Regions from separate parts of the Xanthobacter sp. DMC47 genome, predicted to be linked through region 1. Evidence: predicted binding sites of a transcription regulator. Region 1 holds the regulator's gene; the other holds the start of a gene.

Evidence for each region. Region 1 encodes PhoB, which activates phosphate uptake and scavenging genes when phosphate is short. Its sites were predicted from a motif close to TGTCATNNANCTGTCAT; they were not measured.
Region 2: a site for PhoB is predicted at 9,508-9,524, ahead of ACT54R_RS17920 (RNA degradosome polyphosphate kinase). Genes of this name have one in related genera too.

Annotation. Positions count from the first base shown of each region.
Region 1 covers NZ_JBQUZM010000007.1:40-14,084, reverse strand. Annotated here, with positions in the region: gene phoR (phosphate regulon sensor histidine kinase PhoR) at 594-1,832, shown strand; gene pstS (phosphate ABC transporter substrate-binding protein PstS) at 1,954-2,994, shown strand; gene pstC (phosphate ABC transporter permease subunit PstC) at 3,094-4,071, shown strand; gene pstA (phosphate ABC transporter permease PstA) at 4,089-4,922, shown strand; gene pstB (phosphate ABC transporter ATP-binding protein PstB) at 5,007-5,831, shown strand; gene phoU (phosphate signaling complex protein PhoU) at 5,852-6,583, shown strand; gene phoB (phosphate regulon transcriptional regulator PhoB) at 6,651-7,352, shown strand; gene ACT54R_RS23550 (flavin monoamine oxidase family protein) at 7,587-8,954, opposite strand; gene ACT54R_RS23545 (MarR family winged helix-turn-helix transcriptional regulator) at 9,142-9,633, shown strand; gene ACT54R_RS23540 (SDR family NAD(P)-dependent oxidoreductase) at 9,849-10,601, shown strand; gene ACT54R_RS23535 (DMT family transporter) at 10,610-11,506, shown strand; gene ACT54R_RS23530 (type 1 glutamine amidotransferase) at 11,588-12,457, shown strand; gene ACT54R_RS23525 (hypothetical protein) at 12,566-12,988, shown strand; gene ACT54R_RS23520 (DUF72 domain-containing protein) at 12,969-13,862, opposite strand.
Region 2 covers NZ_JBQUZM010000004.1:1,307,599-1,325,402, reverse strand. Annotated here, with positions in the region: gene ACT54R_RS17960 (penicillin-binding transpeptidase domain-containing protein) at 1-756, opposite strand, end outside; gene panB (3-methyl-2-oxobutanoate hydroxymethyltransferase) at 777-1,619, opposite strand; gene ACT54R_RS17950 (NnrU family protein) at 1,733-2,299, opposite strand; gene ACT54R_RS17945 (L,D-transpeptidase) at 2,480-3,001, shown strand; gene guaB (IMP dehydrogenase) at 3,219-4,745, shown strand; gene ACT54R_RS17935 (ion channel) at 4,775-5,236, opposite strand; gene ACT54R_RS17930 (hypothetical protein) at 5,315-5,614, opposite strand; gene ppx (exopolyphosphatase) at 5,726-7,252, opposite strand; gene ACT54R_RS17920 (RNA degradosome polyphosphate kinase) at 7,254-9,440, opposite strand; gene ACT54R_RS17915 (HdaA/DnaA family protein) at 9,547-10,284, opposite strand; gene ACT54R_RS17910 (AI-2E family transporter) at 10,289-11,500, opposite strand; gene ACT54R_RS17905 (CDP-alcohol phosphatidyltransferase family protein) at 11,558-12,088, opposite strand; gene murA (UDP-N-acetylglucosamine 1-carboxyvinyltransferase) at 12,157-13,446, opposite strand; gene ACT54R_RS17895 (hypothetical protein) at 13,515-13,727, opposite strand; gene ACT54R_RS17890 (acyl carrier protein) at 14,028-14,264, shown strand; gene fabF (beta-ketoacyl-ACP synthase II) at 14,374-15,636, shown strand; gene ACT54R_RS17880 (hypothetical protein) at 15,893-16,117, opposite strand; gene mltG (endolytic transglycosylase MltG) at 16,098-17,135, shown strand; gene ACT54R_RS17870 (YicC/YloC family endoribonuclease) at 17,228-17,804, shown strand, end outside.

The DNA of each region.
Region 1 (14,045 bases):
CGGACCGGGGCGATTCGCCACAGGTGGACGGGTGGACAGGCGGCCGCGAAATGCGCCGGGAAGAAGCAGCGAGGCCGTGTAGGATGACGCGAAAAGGAGGGCGCGCCAGAATGATGCCGGAAGGGCCAGCGCAGGAGGGTCGCGAAGCTGAAGGACGCGAGGCCGGCGCACGCGAGCCCGGGAGCCGCGAGCCGGAGAAGCGCGAGGCGGGCAAGCCCGTGCGGGCGCCGCGCGCGGCCGAGCGGCGTGCGCAGGCGGCCGAAACGCCGGTGCTGACGCCCGCCTCCACCGCGCCCTCGCCTGCGCCTTCCAGTCCGGCGGCATCCCTCCCCGCTATGTCCCTGCCGGCCATGTCCCTCCCCGGCGTGCCCCTGCCCGCCTCGTCCTTGTCGGCGACGCCCCCGGCGGCGCCAGCGGCGACGACCAGCCCGCTGCCCGAGAGCGGGCCTGCCCCCGCCCCCCTGCCGGAACCCGCGGTCGCGGCCGCCGCAGCTGCCTCTCCGCCCGCGGCTGCGCCCCCCGCCCAGCCGAGCCTGGGTATATCCCCGTTTGCTGCGCCAAGTGGCCGGAGCGGACGGCGGAGCCTCGCGCTGGTGGGCGCCATCGCCGCGGTGGTCATCGGCGGCGCCGCCGCCGGCGTGCTCGAACCGCTGCTGGCGATCGTCCTGGCGGCGCTGCTGGTGGCGCTCTGGCTGTCGCTGCGGACAGCGCCGCCGGCGCCGCTTCCCGTGGTGACGCCCCTGCCCCCGCCGCAGCCGCCCCCGTCGCGGGATTCCCAGGCCTGCGCGGTGGTGGCGGCGCTGCCCGAGCCGGCGCTGCTGCTCTCGGCCGCCGGCAACATCATCACCGCCAACCAGCGGGTCGCCCTGGCGCTCGGCCCGACGCGGGTGGGCGATCCCCTCTCCTTCGTGGTGCGCGTGCCGGAGGTGCTGGACGCGGTGCGCGCGGCGGCGGCGGACGGCGTGCCCCGGCGGGTGGAGTTCGCCGAGCGCATCCCCCTCGACCGCTGGCTGGAAGCCCATGTGGTGCCGCTCCGGCTGCACGTCTCCCCCGAGCGCGCGCCCGACGCGGTGCTGCTGACCTTCCGCGACCTCACCCAGCAGCGCCGGGTGGAGCAGATGCGGGCGGACTTCGTGGCCAACGCCAGCCACGAGCTGCGCACGCCCCTCGCGTCCCTCTCGGGCTTCATCGAGACGCTGCAGGGCCCGGCGCGCAACGACACGCCGGCCCGCGAGCGCTTCCTCGCCATCATGTCGGCGCAGGCCCGGCGCATGTCGCGCCTCATCGACGATCTGCTCTCGCTCTCGCGCATCGAACTGAACGCCCACGTCCAGCCGCAAACCAAGGTGGACCTCGGCGCCATCATCGCCCACGTCTGCGACACCCTCTCCCCCCTCGCCCGTGACCGCGGGGTGGAGCTGGAGCAGGTGCGCGAGTCCGGCGACCTGGAAATCCTCGGCGATCGCGACGAGCTGATCCGCCTGTTCGAGAATTTGGTGGAGAACGCCCTCAAGTACGGCGCCGCCGGCAAGACGGTGCAGGTGCGGCTCGCCCGCGAGAACGGTACCGCCGTGGTGAGCGTGCAGGACTTCGGCCCGGGCATCGCGCCGGAGCACCTGCCGCGCCTCACCGAGCGCTTCTACCGGGTGGACGTGGCGGCCAGCCGCGACCAGGGCGGTACGGGGCTCGGGCTCGCCATCGTCAAGCATATCGTCGCCCGCCACCGTGGCCGGCTCACCGTGGAAAGCGAGCTGGGCCGGGGCGCAATCTTCTCCGTACGCCTGGATACTTTGCCGAACCCGGAACAAATGTTAGAAAAAGCAAAGACCTAGGCTGTCATGCCCGTGTCACGCACGCGTCATAGAACCTTGGCGCGCCGGGGCTAAGAGTCCTGAGCCCAGAGTTGCCCCGGCGCCTGCCGGAGCGGCAACCGATTTGGCAAGGAGAGATATCTTGAAGCTCACCACCGCTCTCGGCGTGATCGCCGTAGCCGGCTCGCTGTTTGCCGGCAGCGCCCAGGCTGTCGATTTCACCGGCGCTGGCGCGTCCTTCCCCGCCCCCGTCTACCAGTCCTGGGGCGCGAAGTTCAAAGAGAAGACCGGCTCCACGCTGAACTACCAGTCGATCGGCTCCGGCGGCGGCCAGAACCAGATCATCAACCGCACGGTGGACTTCGGCGCCTCCGACGCGACGGTCCCCGGCGAGAAGCTCGCCGCCAACAACCTGCTGCAGTTCCCGACCGTGATCGGCTCGGTGGTCGCCACCGTCAACCTCGACGGCATCGCCACCAACCAGCTCAAGCTCACCGGCCCGGTGCTCGCCGACATCTATCTCGGCAAGATCACCAAGTGGAACGACAAGGCCATCGCCGACCTGAACCCCGGCGTGACCCTGCCCGCGAACGCCATCGTCCCGGTCTATCGTTCGGACTCTTCGGGCACGACCTCCATCTTCACCGCCTACCTGTCGGCCGTCAGCCCCGACTGGAAGTCCAAGGTCGGCTCTGCCACCTCGGTCCAGTGGCCCACCGGCGCCGGCGCCAAGGGTAACGAGGGTGTCACCGGCACCGTCAAGAACACCAAGGGCGGCATCGGCTACGTCGAGTTCATCTACGCCGCCGCCAACAAGCTGGTCGTGACCCAGCTGCAGAACAAGGCCGGCAAGTTCGTCAGCCCCGAGGTCGCCGGCTTCCAGGCCGCCGCCGCCTCCGCCGACTGGAAGGGCGCCAAGGACTTCGCCGCTTCCATGATCGACGCCCCGGCCCCCGAGGCTTGGCCGATCGTCTCCCCCACCTACATCCTGCTGCCGAAGAACCCGACCAACGTCGAGGCTTCCCGCGAAGTGATGAAGTTCTTCGAGTGGGCCTACACCAAGGAAGGCGCCGACATCGCCGAGAACCTGCACTACATCCCGCTGCCCGCGGCGGTGGTCGAGCAGGTGAAGGCCGCCTTCAAGGCCGAAGTGAAGGGCCCGGACGGCAAGCCCGTCCTCTGATCCGACGCGATCGCGCCGCCCTCCCAAAGAGGGCGGCGCTTTTCCTTAAGGTGACAGGTCCGGTAGCGCACGCATCGACAAGCCGGGGCAGGGGATAAAATGGACGCGACGGTGGAAGGCATGCGGTCTGGCTCGGCAGAGCCCATCAGCAAGGCCAAGGGAACGGGGCGGATCGCCGATCCGATCTTCATCGGCCTCCTCTGGGCGAGCGGCATCTTCGTCCTGATCCTGCTCGGGCTCATCATCGCCGAGCTGTTCAAGGGCGGCCTGCCGGCCCTCCAGCACTTCGGGCTGGACTTCATCTGGTCGTCCGCCTGGAACCCGGTGACCGAGAATTTCGGCGCCCTGGTGATGATCTACGGCACGCTGTTCTCCGCCATCATCGCGGTGATCGTGGCGCTGCCGCTCTCCTTCGGCATCGCCTTCTTCCTCACCGAGATCGCGCCCCAGCCGCTCAAGCGGCCCATCGGCGTCGCGGTGCAGCTGCTCGCCGCCGTGCCGTCCATCATCTACGGCATGTGGGGCTTCTTCGTCATCGTCCCGCTGATGGCGGCCTACGTGCAGCCGCCCCTGATCGACCTGTTCGGCGACATCCCGGTGATCGGCGCGCTGTTCGCCGGCCCGCCGCTCGGCTCCGGCATGCTCACCGCCGGCCTCATCCTCGCCGTGATGATCCTGCCCTTCATCACTGCCATGTTCGTCGAGACGCTCGAGAGCGTGCCGCCCATGCTGAAGGAATCCGCCTACGGCATCGGCGCGACCACCTACGAGGTCTACAAGAACGTCTCCGTGCCCTACGGCAAGACCGCCATGGTGGGCGCCATCATGCTTGGCCTCGGCCGCGCTCTGGGCGAGACCATGGCCGTGACCTTCGTCATCGGCAACGCGACGCGCATGTCCGCCTCCCTGTTCGCGCCGGGAGCCACCATCGCCTCCACCATCGCCAACGAATTCCCCGAGGCCCCGATCGGGTCGCTGAAGCTCACCTCGCTCCTGCAGCTCGGCTTCATCCTGTTCGTGATCTCCTTCATCGTCCTTGCACTGTCCCGGGCGCTCGTGCGCTCGCGGCTCGACTGATCGGGGGCTCGAACGTCATGGCTTCCCTCGCTGCGCGCCGCGCCGTCGACAAGACCGTCAAGGCGGTATCCACCGGCTTCGCCGTCTTCGCCCTGTTCCTGCTGGGCTGGATCCTCTGGACCCTGCTCTCGCGCGGCCTGCCCGCGCTGGGCACCAACGTCTTCACCCAGGTCACCAAGCCGCCGGGCCAGGGGGGCGGCCTTCTCAATGCCATCGTCGGCTCGCTGATCCAGATCGCCATCGCCATGGCCATCGGCGGCCCCATCGGCATCTTCTGCGGCACCTTCCTCGCCGAGAACGGCAAGGGCACCAAGATCGGCGCCGCCGCCCGCTTCGTGAACGACATCCTGCTGTCGGCGCCGTCCATCCTGGTCGGCCTGTTCATCTACACTTTGCTGGTGGTGCCGCTCGGCGGCTTCTCCGGCTGGGCCGGTGCCATCGCCCTCGCCATCCTGGTGATCCCGGTCATCGTGCGCACCACCGAGGACATGCTGAACCTCGTTCCGGTGGGCCTGCGCGAAGCCGCCTTCGCGCTCGGCGCGCCGCAGTGGAAGGTGGTCATGTTCATCACCTGGCGGGCGGCCCGCGCCGGCATCGTCACCGGCGTGCTTTTGGCCATCGCCCGCGCCGCCGGCGAGACCGCCCCGCTGCTGTTCACCTCGCTGGGCAACAACGCCATGTCGACCGACCTGTCGAAGCCCATGGCCAGCCTGCCCATCGCCATCTACCAGTTCGCCGGCAGCCCGTTCGACGACTGGGTGGCCCTCGCCTGGGCCGGCGCGCTGCTCATCACGGTGGGCGTGCTGGTGCTGAACGTGGCCTCCCGCCTCTTCCTGGCCCGCAGCCACTGATTTCAAGGCGCGGGCCATGGCCCGCCGCCTCTCCGCCCCTTCCATTTCCTCCGAAGCACGGCCACAAGCCCAAGCGAGGACAAGATGACTTCAGCCGTCGATCCCACCTTCAATCTCGCGTCCGCCGTGGGGGCCAAGCCCGACGCGCCGCAGGCTCCCGCCAAGATCAAGGTGGAGAACCTGCAGTTCTACTACGGCAGCAACCACGCGTTGCGGAACATCAACTTCCAGGTTCCCGAGAAGCGCGTGACGGCCATGATCGGCCCGTCGGGCTGCGGCAAGTCCACGCTGCTGCGCGTGTTCAACCGCATGTTCGATCTCTATCCCGGCCAGCGCGCCGAGGGCGCGGTGATGTTCGACGGCGTGAACATCGTCGGCAAGGAGCTGGACCCCACCATCGTGCGCACCCGCATCGGCATGGTGTTCCAGAAGCCCACGCCTTTCCCCATGTCCATCTACGACAACATCGCCTTCGGCGTGAAGCTGCACGAGAAGCTCTCCAAGGCGCAGATGGACGAGCGCGTGGAATGGTGCCTGCGCAAGGCCGCCATCTGGGACGAGACCAAGGACCGCCTGCACACCTCGGCCCTCGGCATGTCCGGCGGCCAGCAGCAGCGCCTGTGCATCGCCCGCACCATCGCGGTGAAGCCCGAGGTGATCCTGCTGGACGAGCCCACCTCGGCGCTCGACCCCATCTCCACCTCGAAGATCGAGGACCTGATCGACGAGCTGAAGCAGGACTTCACCATCGTCATCGTCACCCACAACATGCAGCAGGCCGCGCGCTGCGCCGACATGACCGCCTTCTTCTACCTGGGCGAGCTCATCGAGATGGCCCCCTCGGACGTGATCTTCACCAATCCGAAGGAGATCAAGACGCGCGACTACATCACCGGCCGCTTCGGCTGACCGATTGAAGGATCACTGAGATGCCGGATCATATCGTCGCCTCCTTCGATCAGGAGCTGAAGGAAATCGGCCGCAAGGTCGTCGAGATGGGCGGGCAGGCCGAGCGCCTGGTCGCCGACAGCGTCACGTCCCTCATCCGCCGCGACACCGCCCTCGCCCAGAAGGTGGTGCTGCTCGACGCGACCGTGGATCAGGTGCAGCGCGAGATCGAGGACCGGGCCATCCTGGTCATCGCCAAGCGCCAGCCCGTGGCCGTCGACCTGCGCGAGATCGTCGCCGCCATCCGCATCGCCAACGACCTCGAGCGCATCGGCGACCTCGCCAAGAACGTCGGCAAGCGCGTCATCGCCATCGAGGGCGAGTACCATCCGGCGAAGCTGGTGCGCGGGGTGGAGCACATCTCCGACCTCGTGCTCGAGCAGCTCAAGGAAGTGCTCGACGCCTACGCCGCCCGCAACGAGGCGAAGGCGCTGGAAGTGTGGGGCCGCGACGGCGCCATCGACACCATGTACACGTCGCTGTTCCGCGAGCTCCTCACCTACATGATGGAAGACCCGCGCAACATCTCCGTGTGCACGCATCTCCTGTTCTGCGCCAAGAACATTGAGCGTATCGGCGACCACGCGACCAACATCGCGGAGATCGTCTACTACATGGTGACGGGCCAGAACCTGCCGGAGAGCCGCCCGAAGGCGGACGCCTCCAGCGATACCACCCTGCCCTTCCCGGGCCGCACCACCGTTCAGAGCTGATCGCCAAAGGCGACCCGCACACGCTGAAGACGGGGCGCAGAGCCCCGATAGTGACGGATAGAGCAAAGTGCCGGCGCGTATTCTGATCGTCGAGGATGAAGAGCCGTTGACCCTCCTGCTCCGGTACAATCTGGAGTCGGAGGGCTACGGCGTCGAGAGCGTGGGACGCGGCGACGAGGCCGAGACCCGGCTGCGCGAAAGCGTGCCGGATCTCATCATCCTCGACTGGATGCTTCCCGGCCTTTCGGGCATCGAGCTGTGCCGGCGCCTGCGCACCCGGCCGGAGACCGAGCGCCTGCCGGTCATCATGCTCACCGCCCGCGGAGAGGAGACCGAGCGGGTGCGCGGCCTCGCCACCGGCGCCGACGACTATGTTGTGAAACCGTTCTCGGTACCCGAGTTGCTCGCCCGCGTGCGGGCCCTGCTGCGCCGGGCCAAGCCCGAGCACGTGGCGACCCTCCTGCGCGCAGGGGACATCGAGCTCGACCGCGAGACCCACCGGGTGCATCGCGGCGGGCGCGAGATCCACCTCGGCCCCACCGAGTTCCGCCTGCTCGAATTCCTGATGCAGAGCCCCGGCCGCGTCTTCTCCCGCGAGCAATTGCTCGACGGCGTGTGGGGCCAGGACGTCTATATCGACGAGCGCACGGTGGATGTTCACGTGGGCCGCCTGCGCAAGGCCATCAACCGCGGCCGCCAGTCCGACCCCATCCGCACCGTGCGCGGTGCCGGCTATTCCTTCAACGAGATGTTCGCCCGCGCCCATTGAGCGCGGCTTTCGCTCAGGCGGAGGGCGGGCTTTAGGGCGTTGTCTTCGCTCAGGCGCCGCGCGGGCTTTTTGCACCGTCATCCCCCGGCTCGTCCGGGGGATCCACGTGTCCGCTCGTCCGGGTGGTCCGAAATCCGGGCACCCCTCCGGCCCATAAGTGGATCGCCCGCACGAGGCGGGCGATGACGGTCCTGAAAAGGGAAGAAGCGAAGACGGCCGTACGGCCCGCCCCCCTCACCCCGTCCGCACGCCCAGCAGCCCCAGCGCCTGCTTCGCGGCGCGCTCGCCCGAGAGCCAGGCGCCGCCCACCGTGCCCCAGAGGGTCTCGTGGGTGTGCTCGCCGGCGAAGACGAGGCGCCCGCCCACCGTCTCTGTGAAGGCGCGGCGCATGTTGCCGAAGCCCGGCAGGGCGCAGGAGAAGGCGCCGAGCGCCCACGGCTCCTTGCTCCAGCGGGTGGCGAACACCTTGGTCACGCGCGCCGCCGCATCCGCCCCGAACTCGCGCGTCAGCGCCGCCTTCACGAAGGCGGCGGCGGCCTCGGGCGGGCTGTCGGCGAGGCCGGCGGCCACGTCGCCGCCCACCTCCAGGCTGTAGAGATCGGTGCCGCCGATGCGGGCGCGCAGGGCATAGGCGCGCGAGCCGTCGGCGCGGAAATAGATCAGTTCGTCGGCGCCGAGATTGCCGGGATTGCGCGGCATCCGGAAACCGATGTGGTCGAAAGCGCCGAGCGTGATCTTCTCGATCGCCGTGCGATAGCGCGGCGGCAGGTTCGGCCCGATGCGCAGCTTGCCGGCGGCGATGACGCTCGGCGGCACCGCGACGATCACCGTGCGGCCGGTCACGCTGCCCTTGCTGGTCTGCACCGAGACGAGGCGCGGGCTGAGGTCGATGGACCGCGCCACCACCTCGAGCCGCACCGTGAGCGGCCGGGCGAGCTGCGCCACCAGCGTGCCCACCCCCTGCCGGCAGATGTCCTCGCTCTCGCGCTCGTCGGCGCGGGACACGTCCACGGTGGAGACCTGATCCAGCTCCTTGGCGCAGTTGAACGGGCCGAGGACGAAGCGGGCGCTCGGCCCCCACGGCCCGAGGTCCGGCAGGGCACGGGAGGCGGCCATGTCGCGGTTGGCGTCGCCCGCGGCGACGATGGCTCGCTCGCCCCGGCGCACGGTGGCGACGAAATCCTCGTAATCGGTATCGCCCGCCTCGCGCCCGTTCACATAGAGCCGGCCGCCCTCCGGCGCGCGATAGATGTCGAGCCCCTCGGCCCGGCCGAAGGCGGCCATGGGGCGCGCCGCCGGCATGTTGAGGCGCGGCGCGCCGAGGTCGAACGGCACGCCGAACTGACTGGTGTCTGTCACCGTGCGGCCGCCCACCTGCTTGCCGGCCTCCAGCAGCACATAGCTGCGCCCGGCCTCGGCGATGCGCCGCGCGGCGGCGATGCCGGCGGCTCCGGCACCGATGATGATGACATCCGCCTCGATCTGCTGGCCGAGCGCGCGCGAGGTCGCGAGGCTCAGGCCGGCGAGCGGCGCAGCCGCCAGCGCGGCACCACGGGCCAGCAGCGCGCGGCGGGAAAGGGAAAGGCGATCGGGTCCGGTCACGGGCGGAACGCTACCATGGGGCGCAGAGCGGGGCGAGAGGGCGGGCCGCCCTCAGCGGTAAACGCGCGACAACACGGACTTTCCGGCGTTTTCCGCTCCAACCTTCGCAAAATTGTAAGCCGGCATGTGGATAAAGGGGCGCGCGGACGGGCCGCCCCGCTCGCGCTCAGGAAGGGCGGGGAGACCCATGAAAGACCCGGTTCAGAAGACCATCGGCTACAGGCTCACCCACACGGCGCGGCTGCAGAAGGCGCTGTCGGCCCGTCTCCTCGCCGGTCTCGGGCTGTTTCCGGGGCAGGAATCCGTGCTCAAGCTGCTGTGCGAGGCCGACGGCCGCACCATGGGCGATCTCGCCTCGGCGCTGCGGGTGCGTCCGCCCACCGCCTCCAAGACCATCGCCCGCCTCACCACCCAGGGCCTCGTGGAGCGCCGCGCCACCGACGGCGACGGCCGCCTCGTGCGCGTCTTCCTCACCGATGCCGGCCGCGAGCGCGGCGCCTCCATCGACCATGTGTGGGACCAGCTGGAGGCCGAGATGGTGGTCGGCCTCGACAGCAAGGAGAAGAAGCGGCTGCGCAAGCTTCTGCGCAAGGTGGAGAAGAATCTCGCCCTGCGGCTCGGCGCCGACGGCGGCCTCGACGATGAGGCCGAGCCCGGCGACGAGGACGAGGACGCCTGAGGGTCGTCCGCCCCCTCACGCCACCGGCCTTGCGCCCGGCGCATGGAGCGCTGCGCGACCATGCGCCTGACCGCCCTTTTCTCCCGGCCCGTCCCGCGCTATGCGTTGGCTGATCGGTTTTTCAATCGATTAAAGCCACACACCGGCAAAAGCCGCCGCGCCAACGGAAAAAACCTCAGAACGCCGGCCAGATCCGGCGCCGCACCGGGGGAAACATGTCCAACGCCATCGATCTCAAGGACCGCTTCGCCATCGTCACCGGCGGTGCGCAGGGCATCGGCCGCGCCGTGGTGGAGCGCTTTCTCGCCTCCGGCGCCCGCGTCGCCATCTTCGATCGCGACACCGACCTCGTGGTGAAGACCGCCGACGAACTGGGCCGCGCCCGCGTGATGCCCGTCACCGTCGACGTCAGCCGCCTCGCCGACGTGGAGCGCGCGGTGGCCGAGGTGCATGCCGAATTCGGCCGCATCGACATCCTCGTGAACAATGCCGGCGTCGCCGGGGCGAACCACAAGGTGTGGGACTATCCCGAAGCGGAATGGAAGAAGGTGATGGCCATCAATCTCGACGGCCCCTTCTTCTGCTGCCGCGCCGTGGCGCCGCACATGATCGCGCAGAAATACGGGCGCATCGTCAATGTCGCCTCCATCGCCGGCAAGGAGGGCAACCCCAACGCCTCGGCCTATTCGGCCTCGAAGGCGGGCGTGATCGCCCTCACCAAGTCGCTGGGCAAGGAGCTGGCCGAATTCGACATCGCAGTGAACTGCGTGACGCCCGCCGCCGCGCGCACCGCCATCTTCGACCAGATGAGCCAGCAGCACATCGACTACATGCTCTCCAAGATCCCGCGCGGGCGCTTCGTGCAGGTGGACGAGGTGGCCGCGACCATCGCCTTCGCCGCCTCGGCCGATTGCTCCTTCACCACGGGCGCGGTGTTCGACCTGTCCGGCGGCCGCGCCACCTATTGAGGACCGCCATGCGCGCGCCGGGAGACAGTCACGTCACGCCCGCCCCGGCGCCGCTCGTCGGCATCGCGCTCATGTGCCTCGCGGTGATGAGCTTCGCGCTGACCGACACCACGGCCAAATGGCTGAGCGCCCACATCAATGTGCTGATCGTGGTGTGGGCGCGCTATGTCATCCACTTCGCCTTGTCGCTGGTGGTGTTCAACCCGTGGACCGTGCCGGGGCTGATGCGCACCAAGCGGCCGGGGCTGCAGATCGTCCGCTCGGCCCTGCTGTTCGCCACCACGGCATTGAATTTCACGGCCCTCCAGTTCCTGCAGCTGGACCAGACCGTCTCCATCATGTTCTCCATCCCCTTCTTCGTGGCGCTGTTTGCCGGGCCGCTGCTGGGGGAGCGGGTGGGGCTGGAGCGCTGGCTCGCCATCATCGTGGGCTTCGCCGGCATCCTGCTGGTGGTGCGGCCGGGGGCCGGGGGCATCCATCCAGCCGCCGTCCTCTCGCTGGTGGCGGCGGCTACCTACGCGCTTTATTCCATCACCACCCGCATGCTGGCGCGCACGGACGCCAGCAAGACGACGCTGTTCTACACCGCGCTCGTCGGCTCGGTGGTGGCCAGCATCCCCCTGCCCTTCGTGTGGGAAACACCGCGCGACCCGGCGGTGATCGGCGCCATGGTCGGCCTCGGCGCGGTGGCCGGCGCGGGCCATTTCGTGCTGATCCTCGCCCATGCGCGGGCGCCGGCGGCGACGCTCGCGCCCTATATCTACACGCAGATCCTGAGCATGATCGCGCTCGGGTGGCTGGTGTTCGGCCAGGTGCCGAGCCTGTGGACGCTGGCCGGTGCCGCCATCGTCATCGCCTCGGGTGCCTATCTTCTGGTGCGCGACGCGCAGATGCGGCCCCATTGACCGAATAAAGCGAAAGCCTTCTCTGTTTCGTCAAATTGCACCTTATGCTGGGCCTCACTCTTCCCAGCTCGCAGGATCATCATGAGCGCCGCCCGTCTTCTCGTCGTCGAAGGAAACACCGCGGAGGCCCGCGCGCGGCAGGTGGCTTTCGGCGGACAGGCGGCGAGCGAGGGCTATGCGCAGCTGCTGCGCGAGCTGTTCCCGGGCACGGTGACGGTGGACATCTGCTACCCCGCCGATGCCGGCGCGAACCTGCCCGACGCGGGGGGCCTCGAAGGCTATGACGGCATCGCCATCACCGGCTCCTCGCTGAACATCTATCACGGCGGCCCCGAGATCACGCAGCAGATCGAGCTGATGCGCACCGCCTTCACCACGGACGTGCCCGTCTTCGGCAGTTGCTGGGGCCTGCAATTGCTCACCGTGGCGGCGGGCGGCGCCGTGCGGCGCAATCCCCGCGGGCGGGAGGTGGGCTTCGGCCGGCGCATCCGCATGACGGTGGACGGCGCCGCGCACCCCATGTTCGACGGCAAGCCCGCCGTGTTCGAGGCCATGACCGTGCATCTCGACGAGGTGGAAACGCTGCCCGAGGGGGCGCGTCTGCTCGCCAGCAACGACCATTCGGTGGTGCAGGCGGCGGAGATTCCGGTGGGGCGCACCACGTGCTGGGGGGTGCAGTATCACCCCGAATATCCCTTCCGCGAGATGGCCGCCATCTTCCGCCGGCTCCAGCCCTCGCTGGTCGCGGAGGGCTTCTTCCCCGACGAGGAGGAAGAGGCCGCCTTCATCGCCGACCTGGAGCATTTCGAGCGCGAGCCCGGCAATGTGGCGCTGGCCTGGCGTCACGGCATCGATGGCGCGGTGATCCGCAAGGATGTGCGCACCCTCGAGATCGCCAACTGGATCACCCACCAGGTGCTCCCCGGCCGCGCCCGCCGCAATCGGGGCTGAAGCCCTCCATCGCGACCTTGGCAATTGTGCCTGACCCGCGTTGCGGCGAGACTTGCCGCGACGGCGGAGCCGATGCGGATGCTGAGCCGCCGGTTTGGGAGGGGCACCATGAAGACCATTTTCGCTGCAGGGCTGCTGCTGGCGGCCGGAACGCTCGCGGCGCAGGCCGCCGACGCGCCGCGCGTCGTCGGAAACTGGGCCAGCAACGGCGATTTCGCCGCCGCCCGCATGGGCAAGGGGCCGTTCTTCGACCCGTCCAAGCTCACGCTCTACAAGGACGAGAAGGTCATTTCCTACCGGATCGAGATGCAGGACGGGCGCGCGTTTGCGGGCGTCGTCATCGGCACCGGCGGCAAGGAGGCGCCGTTCGCCGGCGTGTTCCAGATGGACGGGAAGAGCTTCATCTTCTCCGATTCCTTCGGCTCCGGGTTCGGCACCGTCGACGGCACGCGCATCGAGCTGTGCTGGGCTGACAGCCTGCCGGACTATGTATCCGCCGCCTGCGGAACCTTCACGCTTTCCGCGAAATAGCTTCGGCCGCGGGCCGACGGACGCCCAGCCGCGCTGCCAGCGCCTGCGCATCCTCCGGCGCATGCCTTTTGTCCGTATTGTCGAAGAAGACGAAGACGTCCCGGGGCTGTGGTGGCGCGGGCGTCTTCGAGATCATCCGGGCCTTGGGCGCCGGATGTCCCCGGGTCCAGGCGCGAACCCGTCTGGCCCAGAGGTCGAGCGCATCCGGCTCATAGCGGCTGCGATAGAGTTCGGAAGAGCCGTGCAGCCGGCAGTAGACGAAATCCGCCGTCAGATCCATGCGGCAGGGCCACTCCACCGAATCGGCAATCACCAGGGCGACCCCGTGGGCGCGCAGCAGCGCGACGAAGTCTTCGGTGAGGAAGCTCTCATGGCGGATTTCCACGGCGTGGCGGAGGGGACGCACAGCATCGGTTTGCGTCAGAGCCCGGCCGTCGAGCCGTGCATCGCGTCCGCGAGCGAGGCTGGCGGCCTGTTCGGTGTCCCGGGGCAGGCACTGGAGGAACGCTTCCATCCGCGCGTCGAACGGCAGGTTTGGCGGGAACTGCCAGAGGAGGGGGCCGAGCTTCTGCTTCAGGGCGAGCACGCCGGACGCGAAGAAATTGGCCAGCGGCGTTTCGATGTCCTCCAGCCGGCGCAGGTGCGTGATGTAGCGCGGCCCCTTGAGGGCGAAGAGGAAATCGTCCGGCGTCTCTTCGGCCCAGCGCGCGTAGGTCCGAGGGGTCTGCAGCCGGTAGAAGGAGCCGTTGACCTCGAGCGCGCGGAACATCGACGCGGCATAGGCGAGTTGGCGCCGCGCCGGCAGTCCGGTGGGGTAGAAGTGGCCCGCCCACGGGGCATAGGTCCAGCCCGAGAGTCCGACTCGCACATCCATGCGCCATCAACGGCGATTGCCGGTGAAGGGTTCGGTTCGCCGCGATGGCTTGCGCCGGGAAATCGGAGGCTGGACATCAGTGCGCCGGACCTGGACCGGCCGAAACGGGAGTGTCGATCAACCACCAAGCCAAGGACCCGGTAGGCACACAAAAGCCCCCGCCTGTTTAGGGTCGGGGGCTTT
Region 2 (17,804 bases), on a different contig from region 1:
TTCGGGGGACGCCATGTCGAGGGAGGTATAGCGCACGAACACCGCGGTGCGGCCGTCCTTCTTCGCAAAGCCGACGAACCAGCCGAACGGCCGTGACCGGTCGCTGCGCCCGTCCGGGAAGCGGCCGTAGCCGGAGCCTGTCTTGCCGAAGGTGAGCCAGCCGGCCGGCTGCTCCTCGATCGCCATGATGCGGATGGTCTGGTCCACGGCATCGGCAGACACCGGCAGCTCCCCCTTCAGCATGCGGCGCAGGAAGTCGATCTGCTCGCGGGGGGAGATTACGAGGGAAGAGGAGATCCAGTAGCGCTTGCCGGGCTCCTCCTCGCCCTTCACCCCGCCCATGTTCTCGTTGCCGTAGGTGAAGACCTTGAGATAGTGCGCCATCCGCTCCCGGCCCAGCTCGGCGGCCAGCAGCTCGGAATACCAGACCACCGAATTCTTCATCCAGGAGCGGGGCGTCTGAGGGCCGCGCGTCACCTCCCGTTCGAGGTCGGCACCCGGCGGGGGCTCGTAGACCGGCTGGCTATCGCTCTTGAGGATGCCGGCGTCGTAGCCCATCAGCGCCAGCACCACCTTGAAGGTGGAGTTGGGCGGGTGCCGGGCGGCGCACAGTCCCTGCTTCGCCAGCACCCGACCGCTGTCGAGGTCGGTGACGAGCAGGCAGTCCTCGGCGGCCGCTGCCGGGCGCAGGACGAGGAGCGCCGGGGTCAGAGCGAGGGACAGCGTGAGAACGAGGCGGGCGAGAGGCGCTCCCACCCCCGAGCGCAACCACCCCATCAGGAGGCCTTGGCCGGCTTGTCCACGAGGCGCGGCGCGTAGGTGTGTTCCTTGGCGGGGAAGGTGCGGGCGCGCACTTCCTCGGCATAGGTCGCCACCGCCGTCTCTATGTCCGGGCCAAGGTTGGCGTACTTCTTCACGAACTTGGGCACCCGGTCGCCGAGGCCCAGCATGTCCTCCAGCACCAGGATCTGTCCGTCGCAGGCGGGCGAGCCCCCGATGCCGATGGTGGGGCAGGGCACTTCCTCGGTGATGCGGCGCGCCAAGGGCTCGGCAATAGCCTCCAGCACGATGGAGAAGGCGCCGGCCTCGGCAATGGCGCGAGCGTCGTCGAGGATGATGGAGGCCTCCGCATCGTCGCGGCCGCGGGCCTTGAACGAGCCGAGCGTGTTGATGGCCTGCGGGGTGAGGCCCACATGGCCCATCACCGGCACGCCGCGATCCACCAGGAAGCGCACGGTCTCGGCCATGCGGCGGCCGCCTTCGAGCTTCACCGCGCCGGCGCCGGTCTCCTTGAGCACGCGGGCGGCGGTGTGGAAGGCCTCGGTCGGGCTCGCCTCGTAGCTGCCGAACGGCAGGTCCACCACGATGAGCGCGCGCTGCGTGCCCCGCACCACGGCGCGGCCGTGGACGATCATCATCTCCACGGTGACGGGGACGGTGGTCTCCAGCCCGTGCATCACCATGCCGAGGCTGTCGCCGACCAGGATCACGTCCACATGGCGGTCGAGCAGGCGCGCCGTATGGGCGTGGTAGGAGGTGAGCGACACGATGGGCTCGCCCCCCTTGCGGGCCTGGATCTCGGGCGCGGTGACGCGGCGGGCGTCGGCCTGAATGGACATGGCGTTCCTCTTGGCTTGGCCGCCGTCATGGCTGCGGCCGGGGTCGTTCGCGGCTCCGGCAGGAGCCGCCCTCACCTGTGCGTTGTTCTTGTTCCCCTGCGGCTTTGCCGCTTCTACATCACCGGCACGCCGACGACGTAGGGATGGAATAGGTAGGCGAGGGCGAGATAGAGCACCAGCCCCCCGCCCACCACGAGAGCGTCGCCCGCCCAGTTCTTCGGCGCCACCGGCACCGGCAGGTTGCGCCGCTTCAGCGAGATGCGGTCGAACACCGCCCAGGCCAGCACCGCGCCGAACAGGACGATGGAGGCGATATCGCCATTGGCGAGCAGGTGCGCCACCGCCCATGTCTTCACGCCCACCAGCATGGGGTGCTTGAGCCAGGCCTTCACGTGGCTCGGTACATAGGCGGCGACGATGGCGATGGCGGCGAACAGCATCAGCAGCAGCGTGAGGTGCCGCATCCCGACCGGCGGGTTCCACACCTGCAGCGGGCCGGAGGCGCGCCACAGGGCATAGCCATACGCCGTGAGCAGCAGCCCCGAGGCCGCCAGCAGGGAATAGAAGCCCTTGTAGGGGCCTTCCCCCAATTGGGCGATGAGGCTGGCGCGCAGGCCTCTGACAGTCGTCACCAGGTGGATGCCGAGGAAGACGACGAGACCGAGCAGCATCATCACCATGGGGCAGGTCTCCTTCAGGCGCGGTCCGCAGACGTCAGCCGCCGCCGGGCGGACATTAGTGGCACCGGAGCCGGTTGGAAACGGGGCAGCGGCCCAGCAACTGGTGGACGGTGCGAGCGGCGGCAACAGCTTGCGCGCGACCGCAAGCGTGGCACTATGGCTGACGGGAGGGCAGCGGGCATGAGTCTAGCTCTGGTTGTGCGACCGCGTGCCGGCTGGAAGGCCCGGCCTCCGCTCGCGACGCGCCCGCTTCGGGCTTCCCCCACTTGGCTGGCGGCACTCTTCCTGGCCGTTTCGCTCGTCTTGTCGCCGGCCTTTGCCGCTCCCGCCTCCGCCGGCACCGCGGCCGTGGTGGCGCTGATCGATCTGTCGCGCCAGACCATGACGGTGAGCGTCAACGGCATGCCGCAATATTCCTGGCCGGTCTCCACCGCCCGGCGCGGCTATGTCACGCCCACCGGCGCCTACCGGCCGCAGCGCATGTACCGCAGCTATTTCTCGCGCAAGTATTACAACTCGCCCATGCCCTACTCGATCTTCTTCAATGGGGGCTATGCCATCCATGGCAGCTACGAGGTGAGCCGCCTCGGCGCGCCGGCCTCGCACGGCTGCGTGCGGCTGCATCCGTCGAACGCCGCCACGCTCTATTCCCTGGTGCAGAACTACGGGGCGGGCAACACGCTGATTCTCATCACGCGCTGAGGAGCTGCCTTTCCTGCTCCTCGTCCGGTGCATGCGTGCCCTGCAGCGAATCCCTCGCAACAGGTCTTCTATTCGTCGCGCACCCATGGTATCGGCCACTGCCAACTCGTAGCGAGGCGTCGGAGCCCAAGGCCAGCCCAAGGCTTGGTCCAGACTCAGCCCCTCGTTCCGGCCCCGATCCAGCGGTCGCGTTCCGCGCCGCCACCAGGAGTTGGCCATGACGACCCCCAATGGGACTGCGCATTCGTCCGCGATCGACAGCCGCTCGCGCTTCCGCGAGGCGCTGACGTTCGACGACGTGCTGCTGACGCCTGGCGCCTCCGAGGTGATGCCCGGTCAGGTGGAGATCGGCACCCAGCTGACCAAGACCATCAGCCTCAACCTGCCGATCCTCTCCGCCGCGATGGATACCGTGACCGAATCGCGGCTGGCCATTGCCATGGCCCAGGCCGGCGGTATTGGCGTCATCCACCGCAATCTCTCGCCCGAGATGCAGGCCGAGCATGTGCGGCAGGTGAAGAAGTATGAATCGGGCATGGTGGTGAACCCCGTCACCATCCACCCCGACCAGACGCTCTCCGACGCCCTCGACCTGATGAAGCGCTATTCCATTTCCGGCATTCCGGTGGTGGAGCGCGGCACCGGCGGCATTGCCGGCCGTCTCGTCGGCATCCTGACCAACCGCGACGTGCGCTTTGCCCGCGATCCCGGCCAGCGCGTCGCCGAGCTGATGACCAAGGACCGGCTGGTCACTGTCCGCGAGGGGCAGGTGAACCAGGACGAGGCCAAGCGCCTGCTGCACCAGTACCGCATCGAGAAGCTGCTGGTGGTAGATGCGGACGACCGCTGCGTCGGCCTCATCACGGTCAAGGACATCGAGAAGGCGGTGGCGTATCCCAACGCCGCCAAGGACGAGCAGGGCCGCCTGCGCGTTGCCGCCGCGACCACGGTGGGCGAGGACGGCTTCGAGCGCACCGAGCGCCTGATCGACGCCGGCGTCGATCTCGTGGTGGTGGACACGGCCCACGGCCATTCCCGCAAGGTGCTGGACCAGGTGGAGCGCATCAAGAAGCTCTCCAACCGTACCCAGATCCTCGCCGGCAACATCGCTACCTCCGACGGCGCCAAGGCGCTGATCGATGCCGGTGCAGATGCGGTGAAGGTGGGCATCGGCCCCGGCTCCATCTGCACCACCCGCATCGTGGCCGGCGTCGGCGTGCCCCAGCTCACTGCCGTGATGGACGCGGTGGAAGCGGCGCTCCTCACCGGAACGCCGGTGGTCGCCGATGGCGGCATCAAGTTCTCCGGCGATCTTGCCAAGGCGCTGGCAGCCGGCGCGTCCGCCGCCATGGTGGGCTCGCTGCTCGCCGGCACCGACGAGAGCCCCGGCGAGGTGTTCCTGTTCCAGGGGCGCTCCTACAAGTCCTATCGCGGCATGGGCTCGGTGGGCGCCATGGCCCGCGGCTCGGCCGACCGCTATTTCCAGGCCGAGGTGCGCGATACCCTGAAGCTGGTGCCGGAAGGCATCGAGGGGCAGGTCGCGTACAAGGGGCCGGTGGGCGCGGTTCTGCATCAGCTCGCTGGTGGCCTCCGGGCGGCCATGGGCTACGTGGGCGGCAGCAACCTGAAAGAGTTCCGCGAGCGCGCCCGCTTCGTGCGCATCTCCTCGGCCGGCCTGCGCGAGAGCCATGTCCACGACGTGACCATCACCCGCGAGAGCCCCAACTACCCGACCAGCGTCTGAAGCTGTTTGGGTGTTCGCACCGGCGCGGCTCACCCCGCGCCGGCGGCACCGCCGCCGCGCATCCGCACCACGAATTCCACCAGGAAGGCCGTGGACCAGGCAACCATCATCGGCCCGATCAGCGATTCGAATCCGGCGAGAGCCCGGAACGAGCGAACGATGCTCACGCCATCGGGCCCGAGCGTGGTGTAGGTGGAGAGCGAATAATAGATGGCGTCCCGCGGGTCGCCGATGGCGTCAAGCAGCACATAGGCGCCGGCCCAGATGCACACCTCGGCGAGATGCACGAGGCTGAGACTGAGCACCGTGGCGCTGATGATGACGGATTCCACGAAGACGTGGTCGACGTAAATCTTTCCGCGGATCCGGTGGTTGAGGCGGCGGCGGATGAGCGTCAGCGAAATCGCGTGCGTGACCACGGTGAGCATCGCCAGGACGATGCTCGTGACGACCACCGCGAAAACCGCGCCCGAACCGATATTTCCGTCCATATCCCAGGTCCGCTCCCGCTTTGAAGGGCGCTGACCATATCACCAGTCGGTCGGCCAGACCGCTCGCGAGAGCGGCGGTCAGATGTTGCGGCGGGGATCCTTGGGCGGGGTCACGTCGATCATGCCGCTCTCGTCCGGCGTCCCGTAGGTGCGCGTCTCGCGCAGGTCGATGACCCGGAAGGAAAAGCCGCCGTTGCGCTTCATGCCCGGCGCGCGGCCGGTGACGAGGGCATAGACGCCGCCGCCAATGACCAGGGCTGTGATGACGATACCCGCCACCAGGATGAGCCCGCCCACGAGGGTGAAGAGGGCGAGGCCCACGAGACCCGCCACCACAAGGCCAGCGATGCCGCCGAAGATGTTCACGAGCTGTTTCATGCCTGAAAGACTGCCGGCCAATTCAGGCGGAAATCCGTGCGGCGACGCGGGGGCACCGGCAACCTTTTCGTGACCGGGCTGGGCGCGGAGCGTGGAGGGGCGGGAGGCGGATCAGTCCGCCGCCCCCTCGTCATATTGCTCCATCGCCGGCTCGCGGCCGATCAGCCGGGCGAGTTGGCGCAAGCGGTTCTGCACACGCTCGTTGACCAGCGGCACCAGCGCTTTTGGTACGCTCAGCACCAACTGGTCGCCACGCACCTTCAGCGGCATGCGGGGCAGGATGCCCGGCATCGCAGCGGACAGTACATAGGCCACCCGCATGGCTGCGCCGAGAATGCGTGCGCGGTCCAGCATTCCGGTGGTGACGAGTTCGAGAATGCGGGTGTCGCTCTCGTCTGCGCCCAAGCCCACATGGCGGAAATAGACCGACAGCGCCACATACGCCCGGCCCGGGTGATCGATGCCGGCGAAGGCGGCGTGGGCGATCATGTTCAGGCTCTGCTCGCCACGATAGTCGGGATGGGCGCGCCAGCCCACGTCCGCCAGCAGGCAGGCCGCGCGGCGCAGGCGGCGTTCCTCGTCCGCCTCCTCCAGCACGGGGGCAGACGCAAAGAATCCGTCGGTCCAGGCGACCAGTTCCTCGCCGTGCAGGGGCGAGCGCGAGCGCAGGACGTTCATCTCGGCGGCGGCGATGAGCAGCGGGTCGCCGGCGCGCTCGGCTTCCGGCAGCAGCGAATAGAGCAGGCCTTCCCGCACGCCGAGCGCGGAGATGACCACCTCGGACGGGCGGCCCTGCCGCACGATGTTCTCCAGCACCAGCGCGCCGTAGGCGAGCAGGGGCCGGCGGGCATCGGAAATCACGTCGATATGGGCCAGCGCCTCGGTATCGGCGCGATGGACGATGCGGGTGAAGTCCAGCGCCTCCCGGGCGGGGATGACGTAGCCGTGCATCACATGCAGCGGATAGCCCTTGGTGAACATGTGGAGGCGCGCGAGCGCCCGCCATGTGCCGCCCACCGCATAGAAGGTGCGGCCGGCGAGGCCTTCCAGAACCTGGGCCTCGGGGATGGTGTCGCGGACGATCTTCTCCGCCTTGCGCGTCGAGCGCGCGGAGCGGTCCTGGAGGGCGAGGCCGCCCAGGGGCAGGGTCACGCCGGTGCCGACGCAGCCGGCCTTCACGTCCACCAGCTCCAGCGAGCCGCCGCCCAGGTCGCCGACGATGCCGTCCGGCGCATGGACGCCCGCGACGATGCCGCACGCGGCGAGTTCCGCCTCGCGCTTGCCGGTCAGGAGTTCGATGCGGGTACCGCAGATCGCCTCGCACTCGGCGATGAACGCCGGGCCGTTCTGCGCATCACGCGCCGCCGCGGTGGCGAGGGCGTGAACCTCTCCCACCTCCATGGCGTCGCAGAGCGCACGGAAACGCCTCAGGGCCGCGAAGGCGCGATCGACGGCATCCTGCGGGAGCCGGCCGGTGGAGAGCACCTCCCGGCCGAGCCCGCACAGGGCCTTCTCGTTGAAGATCGGCGTCAGCGCACGGTTGAGCCCCTCGTACACCACGAGGCGCACCGAGTTTGAGCCGATGTCGATGACGGCAACCGGCGCCCCGTGGGACAGCCGGCCAGGCGCATGCGTCAACTCAGCGCCCGCCTCCGCGGCGGACGAAGAGGCTACGCGGCGAAGAATCCTTGAGAGACTTTCCACGTCCGGACAAGCTCGGATTTGTCATGAAGTACTGATGGGCGTTGAACGGTTCCTCGCCCGGCGCCGGGACTATGCGTTCGGAGGAGCCATCCGGCAAGACGCGCCAGCTCTGCTGGTTGTCGATAAGGTTCGCAACCATGATCTGGTCGAGCACCTGTTCATGCACCGTGGGGTTGGTGATGGGACACAGGGTCTCGACCCGACGGTCGAGGTTGCGCGGCATCAGGTCCGCCGAGGAAATGTAGACGATGGCGTTCGGGCTTGGCAGGCCATGGCCGCCGCCGAAGCAATAGATGCGCGAGTGCTCCAGGAAGCGCCCGACGATGGACTTGACCCGGATGTTCTCGGAAAGGCCGGGAATGCCGGGCCTAAGGCAGCAGATGCCGCGAATGACGCAATCCACCTGCACGCCGGCGGCGCTCGCGGCATAGAGCGCGTCGATGATCTCGGGGTCCACCAGCGAATTGCACTTCAGCCAGATGGCTGCCGGCCGACCGGCCCGCGCGAACTCGATCTCGTCCGCGATGTGCTTCATCAGGCGCGGCTTCAGCGAGGCGGGCGAGACGGCCATCGCGTCCAGCTCGCCCGGCGTCGCATAGCCGGTGATGAAGTTGAAGATGCGCGCAACGTCCTGGGCGATCACCGGGTCGGCGGTGAAGAAGGAGAGATCGGTGTAGATGCGTGCGGTAATGGGGTGGTAGTTGCCGGTGCCCACGTGGACGTAGGTGGCGAGCTGCGAGCCTTCCCGGCGCACCGCCATGGAGAGCTTGCCGTGGGTCTTCAGCTCGATGAAGCCGAACACCACCTGCACGCCCGCGCGTTCCAGGTCGCGGGCCCAGCGGATGTTGGCTTCCTCGTCGAAGCGGGCCTTCAGCTCCACCAGAGCCGTCACCGACTTGCCAGCCTCGGCCGCCTCGGCCAGCGCCTTCACGATGGGGCTGTCGGAGGAGGTGCGGTAGAGGGTCTGCTTGATGGCGACGACGTTGGGGTCGCGGGCGGCCTGACGAAGGAACTGAACCACCACGTCAAAGGATTCATAAGGGTGGTGAACCAGAATGTCCTTCTCACGAATAGCGAGAAAGCAGTCTCCGCCGTGGTCGCGGATGCGCTCGGGAAATCGGGCGTTGTAGGCCTGAAACTTGAGGTCCGGCCGGTCCACCGAAACGAGCTGTGAGAACTCGTTCAGGGCGAGCACGCCGTCCACCACGAAAATCTCGTCGTCATTCACGCCGAGTTCGCGGGCGACGAAGTTGCGCAGCTCCTCAGGCATGGCGGCGTCGGCCTCCATGCGGATCACTTCGCCGTAGCGGCGCTGCTTGAGGGCCGTCTCGAACAGCCGCACGAGGTCTTCCGCTTCTTCCTCGATTTCGAGGTCGCTGTCGCGGATGACCCGGAACACGCCCTGTCCCTTTACCGCGTAGCCGGGGAAGAGGCGGGCGATGAACAGGCCGATCATCTGCTCCAGCGTCATGAAGCGCAGCGCGCCGGTGCCGAGGTCCGGCAGGCGGATGAAGCGATCGACCTTCGCCGGGATTCGGATGAGCGCGTTCATGCCCCGCCCGTCCGACTGCCGCACCAGCTGGAGCGCCAGCGAGAAGCCGAGGTTGGGAATGAACGGGAAGGGGTGCGCAGGATCGATGGCGAGCGGGGTCAGCACCGGGAAGACGTAGTTGAGGAAGTGGCGCTCCAGCACTTCCAGGTCCTCGGGCGTCCCGTCCGCGCCGTCCACGAGCACGATGCCGGCGCCGGCGAGGTCTCGCCTCAGTTCGCGCCAGCGGCCCTGCTGGTCGGCGATCAGCTGAGCGGCGGCGGCGAGAATGGTCGTGAGCTGCTCGGAGGGGGTGAGGCCGTCGGGGCTCGGGGTCTGCACGCCCTCGCGCACCTGCTCCTTCAGGCCCGCGACGCGGACCATGAAGAATTCATCGAGGTTGTTGGCGGAGATGGAGAGGAAGCGCAATTGCTCCAGCAGGGGATGATTGCGGTTCTCCGCTTCCTCCAGCACGCGGCGGTTGAAGCCGAGCCAGGAAATCTCGCGGTTGATGAACCGCTGCGGTGACTGCGCGAGCGGGCTTTCCACTTCGGCGACGACTTCGGTCTCGGAGAGAGCCACAGCCTCGTTCATGCCCATTCGCTCCCGTCGCTCCCTCGTGCCCCAATGGCGGAAACCGGCCGGACCATGGCTGGCTTGGATGACCACTCTATGACATTGCGCCGCCCGTGCATGCTCCTCAATCTTCCGACTGGGGAGATGTGCCCGGAGGCGCCTCGTCCGGCAGATCGGCCAGCGCGGTCGCCAGCACCTGGGCGGCAAGAGCACGCGTCACCGGACGCCGGGCGGCCAGCGCTGCCTGGTCGAGCGCCTCGACGATGTGTTGCGCGCCTGCCACCGAGCGCGGGATGCGCAACAGCAGGTATTGCACCGTTGCCTCGTCCACGGCGAGCTGCCGGTCGGCGAACAGCTTGACCAGGACCGCGGCGAGCAGCGCATCGTCCGCCGGGGCGATCTCGAACACCGGGATCGCGCGCAGCCGGGAGGCGAGGTCGGCGGTGGCGAGGGTGAAGCCGGAGGGCGGCATGCGCGCCGTCATCAGCAGGTAGGCCTGCTGCTCGCGGGCGAGATTGAGCAGGTGGAACAGGGCGGGCTCGCTGAACGTCGCCGGGTCAAGGTCTTCCAATACCAGCGCTTCATGGGCGAGGGCCGCCGGCACCGCCTCGCGGGCGAGATCAGAGGCGGCCAGCGTCAGCGCGCCCGAACGCTCGGCGAAGATGGCGGCGAGGTGGCTCTTGCCCGCGCCCTCCGGCCCGACGAGGCAGGCGACGCGCGACGGCCAGTCGGGAAATGCGTCGATCAGGGCGAGTGCCGCCGCGTTGCCGGGCGCGGCCAGGAAGTCCTCGCGCCGGAGTGCGGGCTGGTTCGGCAGGTCGAGGGGAAGCTGTCGCGGCGGCTCGGCCGGGGTGCGGGGCATCGGGTCAGCGCGTCTCGGCGGGCGGATCTTCGTCCGCCGCGCCCTGATAGAGCGAGGACTGCATGTAGCGGGCGATGGCGAAGCGCACCAGCACGCCGGCGACGGCCGTGAGCGGAACCGCCAGCAGCAGGCCCACGAAGCCGAAGAGATAGCCGAAGGCGAACAAGGCGAACATCAGCCACACCGGGTGCACGCCGATGCTGTCGCCCACCAGTTTCGGCGAGAGCACATAGCCCTCGATGGTCTGGCCGGCGACGAAGATGGCGAGCACGGTGCCGATCATGCTCCAGTCCGGGAAGAACTGGACGATGGCCACGCCCATGGCCAGCACGAAGCCGGTGAGCGAGCCCACATAGGGGATGAAGGTGATGACCCCCGAGACGATGCCGATCAGCAGGCCGAAGTTCAGCCCCACCATGGAGAGGGAGACGGCATAGAAGCCGCCGAGCAGCAGGCAGACCATGGCCTGCCCGCGCACGAAGCCGGCCACGGCATTGTCCATGGCGAGGGCGAGGCTCCTCACCACCGGGCGGTGCGGCACGGGCACCAGCCGGTCCACCAGGCCCACCATCTCGTTCCAGTCGCAGAGGATGTAGAACACAACCACTGGCGTCACCACCAGCAGCGCGAACAGCGAGATCAGCGCCTGCCCGCCGGACCAGACGGACGAGAGCAGGCTCAGCACATGGCTCACCCCCTGCGTCATCAGGTCGGAGATGGAGCGCTGCATGTCCGGCAGCCGGTCGCCGACGATGCCGCTCAACCATTCCCGGTTTTCTTCGGTCAGGAGGCCCTGCAGGCGCGTCACATAGGACGGCAGGCGCTGGATGAACTCGAACAGCTGGGACGACAGGATGGGCAGCGCCAGCAGGAAGAACAGCATCACCAGCAGCAGCATGATCCCCACCACGACCAGCGCGGAGAGGGTGCGAGCGACGCCGATGCGCTCCAGGCGCGCGACGACCGGATTGAGGAAATAGGCGAGCACGATGCCGGCCACGAACGGCAGGAGGATGCCCGCGAGCAGCCACAGGACGACGGCGGTGAGCAGCAGCGCGCCCACCCAGAAGCGGGCCTGGATGCGCACGGAGGGACCCTCCACCTCGGCATGGACCGGCAGGGGCATGCGCGGCAGGCGGGCGAAGGCGGCACCGCGCCGCGCCGGCGACGTGGGGTCGCTGCGGAGTTCCGGCATACGGGTGCGGTCGCCGTCCATCACCTTGCGCCTTTCAACCGGCCGCCCCGAGAAGCGCCGATCCTGAACCGTTGCCCCTCAGCTTGCCATATGGCGCGTCCATGCGGCGAGATAGGCAGCGGCGGAAAGGCCCGTCAAGAGGCCGACAAGCACGAGCCCCAGATCGTACAGGCCGGGCACCGTCACCCCGAAGCCCGCGCTGGCCAGCACAAGGGCAGCGAAGCTGATCTGGGCCGCCGTATTGACCTTGGAAATCAGCAGAGGGCTGATGGTTACCGGCTTCGCCATCACCAGCGACAGCACCACCGCGCCGATGATCATCACGTCCCGCGACACCACCGCGATGGCCACCCAGCGCGGGATGAGCCCCACCACCGCCAGCGTCACGTAGATGGAGACGAGGAGCGCCTTGTCGGCAACCGGGTCAAGATAGGAGCCGAGCTCCGTCTGCATCTGGAAGCGCTTGGCGATGAAGCCGTCGAGTGCGTCGGAAATCCCCGCCGCGAGGAACAGCCAGAAGGCGAACAGCGGTTCGCCGGATGCAATGGCCCACACCACGGCCGGCACCAGGAAGATGCGCAGCAAGGTGATGATGTTGGGGATGCTCACGGCTCTTCCGCCACCCTGATAGCGTTGAAAGGCCCGTCATTGGAGGGCGCGGAAAGCTCCGCGCCCGTTCAGCCGCTGATGCGCTCGATCTCGGCGCCGCAGCGCGACAGCTTCTCTTCGAGCTTCTCGAAGCCGCGATCGAGATGGTAGACGCGCTGGACCATGGTCTCGCCCTCGGCGGCGAGGCCGGCGATGACGAGGGAGACCGAGGCGCGCAGGTCGGTGGCCATCACCGGGGCGCCGGTCAGGCGCTCGACGCCCTCCACCACGGCGGTGTCGCCGTCGAGCTGGATGCGGGCGCCGAGGCGGGCCAGCTCCTGCACGTGCATGAAGCGGTTTTCGAAAATGGTCTCGGTGATGCGCGAGCGTCCCTTGGCCTTCGTCATCAGGGCCATGAGCTGGGCCTGGAGGTCCGTCGGGAAGCCCGGATACGGGGCGGTGGAGACCTCCACCGGCAGGATGCCGGCGCCGTTGCGGCGCACGCGGATGCCCTCGTTGGTGGCATCGATCTCGGCGCCGGCGTGGCGCAGGGTCTCAAGCGCGTCTTCAAGCAGGTCCGGGCGGGCGCCGGCGAGCATCACGTCGCCGCCGGTCATGGCCGTGGCCATGGCATAGGTCCCGGTCTCGATGCGGTCGGGCAGCACGGCATGGCGGGCGGCCTTGAGGCGCGGCACGCCTTCGATGCGGATGGTGGAGGTGCCGGCCCCCTCGATGCGCGCGCCCATCTTGATGAGGCAGTCGGCGACGTCGACGATCTCCGGCTCGCGCGCGGCGTTCTCGATCACGCTCTCGCCGCGGGCGAGGGCGGCGGCCATCAGCGCGGTATGGGTCGCGCCCACCGACACCTTCGGGAACACGATGCGGGCGCCGGTGAGCCCGCGCGGGGCCTTGGCCAGCACGTAGCCGGCGTCGATCTCGATGTCCGCGCCGAGCGCCCGCAGGGCGTCGAGGTGGAAATCCACCGGCCGGGTGCCGATGGCGCAGCCCCCCGGCAGGGAGACCTTGGCGACGCCCATGCGGGCGAGGAGCGGCCCGACCACCCAGAAGGAGGCGCGCATCTTCGACACCAGTTCGTAAGGAGCGACAGTGTCGACGATGACGCGAGCGTCGATCTCCAGCGTCTGGCCGGCATAGGGGTCGTCCCCGTTGCGCTTGCCGTTGGTGGTGATGTCCACGCCGTGATTGCCGAGGATGCGCTGCAGCAGCGCCACGTCCGCGAGCCGCGGCACGTTCTCGAGAATCAGCTTCTCCTCGGTCAGGAGGCTGGCGATCATCAGCGGCAGGGCTGCGTTCTTCGCGCCCGAGATGGGGATCGTGCCCTTCAGCTCGTTGCCGCCGACGATGCGAATCTTGTCCATGCCGTCCTGTCCTTGCCTTGCGGGCGGCGCCCCCCGAGCCGGCCGTAAGCGGGTATAAGAGGAAAGCTCTAGCCCGCCTCGCCGTCCGGCACAATCGCGGGCTTCCCCTCGGGCGGGGCGCTGCTACCACCCGTTGCGGGATTTCCACCGGAAGCCTCGGGGGAAGATGACGCATCGGGCGCCTGCGGCGTGCGCCGGGCGCGGGCCTGCGTCTTGCGGCGCTGGAGATTGGCGCGCAGGGCGGCGGCGAGGCGGTCCGATCGATCCGTGTCAGAGGCCATGATGTTCCCTTTTCGTCCCATTAAAGCTGGTCCCGAGCCGGCGCAAGGGCACCCTTTCTCCTTACCTTTGCGTGCATTGCTGGCCTTGCCGCAGGGAGTGTGCTAACGAGCCCAATTGCTGGGCCGGGGGCACGCGGGCGTTCAGGCGCTCCACCATCCGCGCGCGGCGCGAGGACGGACCGACGCAATCTCGTCTCCTTCGCGACGGAGGGGGACTGGGCACGGCGGAAAAAAGGCATTATGCCCTCGTCCAGCCGCCGAACGGCAACGGGATTATCCGAACAACCGAGGGTTCGATCTATGAGTGACATCGCCGAGCGGGTGAAGAAGATTGTCGCGGAGCATCTGGGGGTTGAGCCCGAGAAGGTCACGGAGAGCGCCTCCTTCATCGACGATCTCGGCGCCGACAGCCTCGACACCGTGGAACTCGTGATGGCCTTCGAGGAGGCTTTCAACTGCGAGATCCCGGACGATGCCGCCGAGACCATTCTGACTGTGGGCGACGCGATCAAGTTCCTGGAAAAGAACGCGGCTTGATCCATTCGCGTGTCCATCTGGCGGTCGCGTGGCGCTTGGCGCCCGCGGCCGTTGTTGCACCGGGCCGCGCGCCAGGCGCGCTGATTGCCCGCCTCCCGGAGTTTTTCCCATGAGACGTGTTGTCGTCACCGGCCTCGGCATGGTGACGCCGCTCGCCTGCGGCGTCGAGCCGACCTGGCGGCGGCTTCTCGCCGGCGAAAGCGGTGTCAAGGCGATCAGCCATTTCGAGGTCGCCGACCTCGCGTGCAAGATCGCGGCGAACATCCCCCGCGGCGACGGGTCCGACGGCACCTACAATCCCGACCAGTGGATGGAGCCGAAGGAACAGCGCAAGGTCGATGAATTCATCGTCTTCGCCATGGCCGCCGCCACCCAGGCGCTGGACGACGCCGGCTGGCATCCCACGGAGTACGAGGACCAGATCACCTCTGGCGTCCTGATCGGCTCCGGCATCGGCGGCATCGAGGGCATCGCGGATGCGTCCCTGCTGCTGAAGGATCGCGGCCCGCGTCGCATCTCGCCCTTCTTCATTCCCGGCCGGCTCATCAACCTCGCCGGCGGCTACGTCTCCATCGCCCACGGCCTCAAGGGGCCGAACCATGCGGTGGTCACGGCCTGCTCCACCGGCGCCCACGCCATCGGCGACGCCGGCCGGCTGATCGCCCTTGGCGATGCGGACGTGATGGTCGCGGGCGGCACCGAATCGCCGGTGAACCGGCTCTCCATCGCCGGCTTCGCCGCCTGCAAGGCCCTTTGCACCGCCTTCAACGAAGACCCCACCCACGCCTCGCGCCCCTATGACAAGGACCGCGACGGCTTCGTCATGGGCGAGGGCGCCGGTGTCGTGGTGCTGGAAGAGCTGGAGCACGCCAAGGCCCGCGGCGCCAAGATCTACGCCGAGCTGGTTGGCTACGGCCTCTCGGGTGATGCGTTCCACATCACCGCCCCGTCCATGGACGGCGATGGCGCCTATCGCTGCATGTCGGCGGCGCTGAAGCGGGCGGGGATGACGGCCGATGACATCGACTACATCAACGCCCATGGCACCTCCACCATGGCCGACGAGATCGAGCTGAAGGCGGTTGAGCGGCTGCTCGGCAATGCGGCGGCCAAGACCGCCATGTCTTCGACCAAGTCGTCCATCGGCCACCTGCTCGGAGCCGCGGGCTCGGTGGAGGCGATCTTCTCCATCCTCGCCATCCGCGACCAGATCGCCCCGGCGACGCTGAATCTCGACAATCCGTCGGTGGAAACGCCGATCGATCTGGTGCCGCTGACGCCCAAGCCGCGCAAGATCGACGCCGTGCTGTCCAATTCCTTCGGGTTTGGCGGCACGAACGCGTCGCTGGTTTTCCGCCGCTACGCCGCCTGATGCGGCCCGACGGCCGGGCTCGCGCCCGGCCGCACGACGCTGGGACAGCCTGCCCCCGTCACGCCCGAATGTCCCTTTAGCAAGCCGCCAAAAGGTGGCTGACTGCCCCGCCGACAGGGCGGGAGCCTTCGCCGACGACAAGGGAGCCCGGGATGGCCCAGTCCAACGACGGATCATCGACGCGCGAGGAGCCGGTGGAGGCCGGGAGCACGGCAGCCCCGACGCCGGCATCTTCCGAGCCTGCCGTGCCGCAGTCTCACGCCGGTGCAGGCGAGGAATCGCCGCTTCTGCCGAAGGGGCAGGTCCGTCCGCCCGACGCCGGCGTGTCCGCCCCGCCACGGCCGCCCGCCGCTCCGCCGATGCCCACCGGTCCCGCCCGCAGTTCGAAGCCGCGCAAGGCGCCGCCGCGCCGGCCACCGCCGAAGCCGCCCAGGCCATCGCGCAGCGCGCGGCATCCCGCTGTGACCATCGGCAGCGGCATCTTCACCTTCCTGCTGTTCGTCTTCGTGGCAGTGGGGCTCGCCGGTTGGTACGGCCAGCGCGCTTTCACCGAGCCGGGCCCGTTGACCACTGAGAAGGTGGTGAACATTCCGCGTGGCGCCGGGGTGCGCGACATGGCGGAAATCCTGGAGCGCGAGGGCGTGGTCCAGAGCTGGGTGCTGTTCGTCGCCGGGCAGAAGATCGCCCGGCCGGATGCCTCACTGAAGGCGGGTGAGTACGTGTTCAAGCCGGGCCAGTCGGTGGCGAGCGTCATCGACACCATCGCCTCCGGCAAGGTCGTGCTCCACCAGGTGACCATCCCTGAGGGGCTGACCAGCCAGCAGGTGGTCAAGCGGCTGATGGACAACGATCTTCTCACCGGCACGCCCGCCGTGCCGCAGGAGGGCACGCTGCTGCCCGAGACCTACCGCATCCACCGCGGCATGACCCGGGACGCCGTGTTGCAGGAGATGGCGGATGCCCAGAAGAAGCTGCTCGCGACCGTCTGGGCCAAGCGCGCACCGGACCTGCCGCTCAAGAGCCCGCAGGAACTCGTGACCCTCGCCTCCATCGTCGAGAAGGAGACCGGGCAGGCCGACGAGCGACCCAAGGTCGCCGCCGTGTTCGTCAATCGCCTCACGAAGAAGATGCGGCTCCAGTCCGATCCGACCATCATCTATGGCATCGTTGGTGGCAGGGGCTCGCTCGGCCGGCCCATCAGCCGCACCGACATTGCCACCGCGACGGCCTACAATACCTATGCCATCGACGGCCTGCCGCCCGGCCCCATCTGCAATCCGGGCAAGGACGCGCTGATGGCGGCCGCCAACCCGCCGAAGACGAAGGATCTGTTCTTCGTCGCCGATGGCACCGGCGGTCACGCCTTCGCCGAGACCCTGGCGGATCACAACAAGAATGTCAGCCGCTGGCGGGCGATCGAGCAGGGCGCAGCCCCGGCCCAGGGCGGGCAGTCGCCCGCAGGGCCGCCCACCACACCTCCGGCCGCCCCCGGCCGCTGACCGACACGGAGACGGCGATGGCCGCGGGACCGATCATCAAGCGCGCAGCGGTCTCGGCCGGAAAGGTGGAGCCGAGGACGCCGCTCGCCAGCATGACCGGCTTCGCCCGCGTCTCGGGCTCGCACGGTCCGTGGCGCTTCGGCTGGGAAGTGCGTTCCGTCAACGGCAAGGGCCTCGACCTGCGGCTCCGCTTGCCGCCCGGCTTCGAGGCGATGGAATCGGACGTCCGCAGCCGCACCGGGCAGGTGCTCTCCCGCGGCTCCGTTTCCGCCAATCTCACCGCCACCCGCGAGGGCGAAGCCTCCACCGTCCGCGTCAACCAGGGTGCGCTGGAAGCGCTTTACCGTGCCATGGCCGAGAGCGCGCGTCGCCTCGGCGCTGCCGCTCCCACCCTTGATTCGCTCCTCGCCGTGAAGGGCATGGTGGAGATCACCGAGGCCGAGGACAGCGAGGAGGAGCGCCGCGCCCTGATGGCTGCCGTGCTCGAAGCGTTCGACCGGGCGCTGGCCGATCTCGGGACCATGCGCGAGCGGGAGGGCAGCGCCCTCAATTCCATCCTGACCGAGCGCCTTGATTCGATCACCGGCCTTGTGTCCCGCGCCGAGCGCCTGCCCGAGCGGTCGGTCGAGGCGGTCAAGGGCCGCATCGCAGATCAGGTCCGGGTGCTGA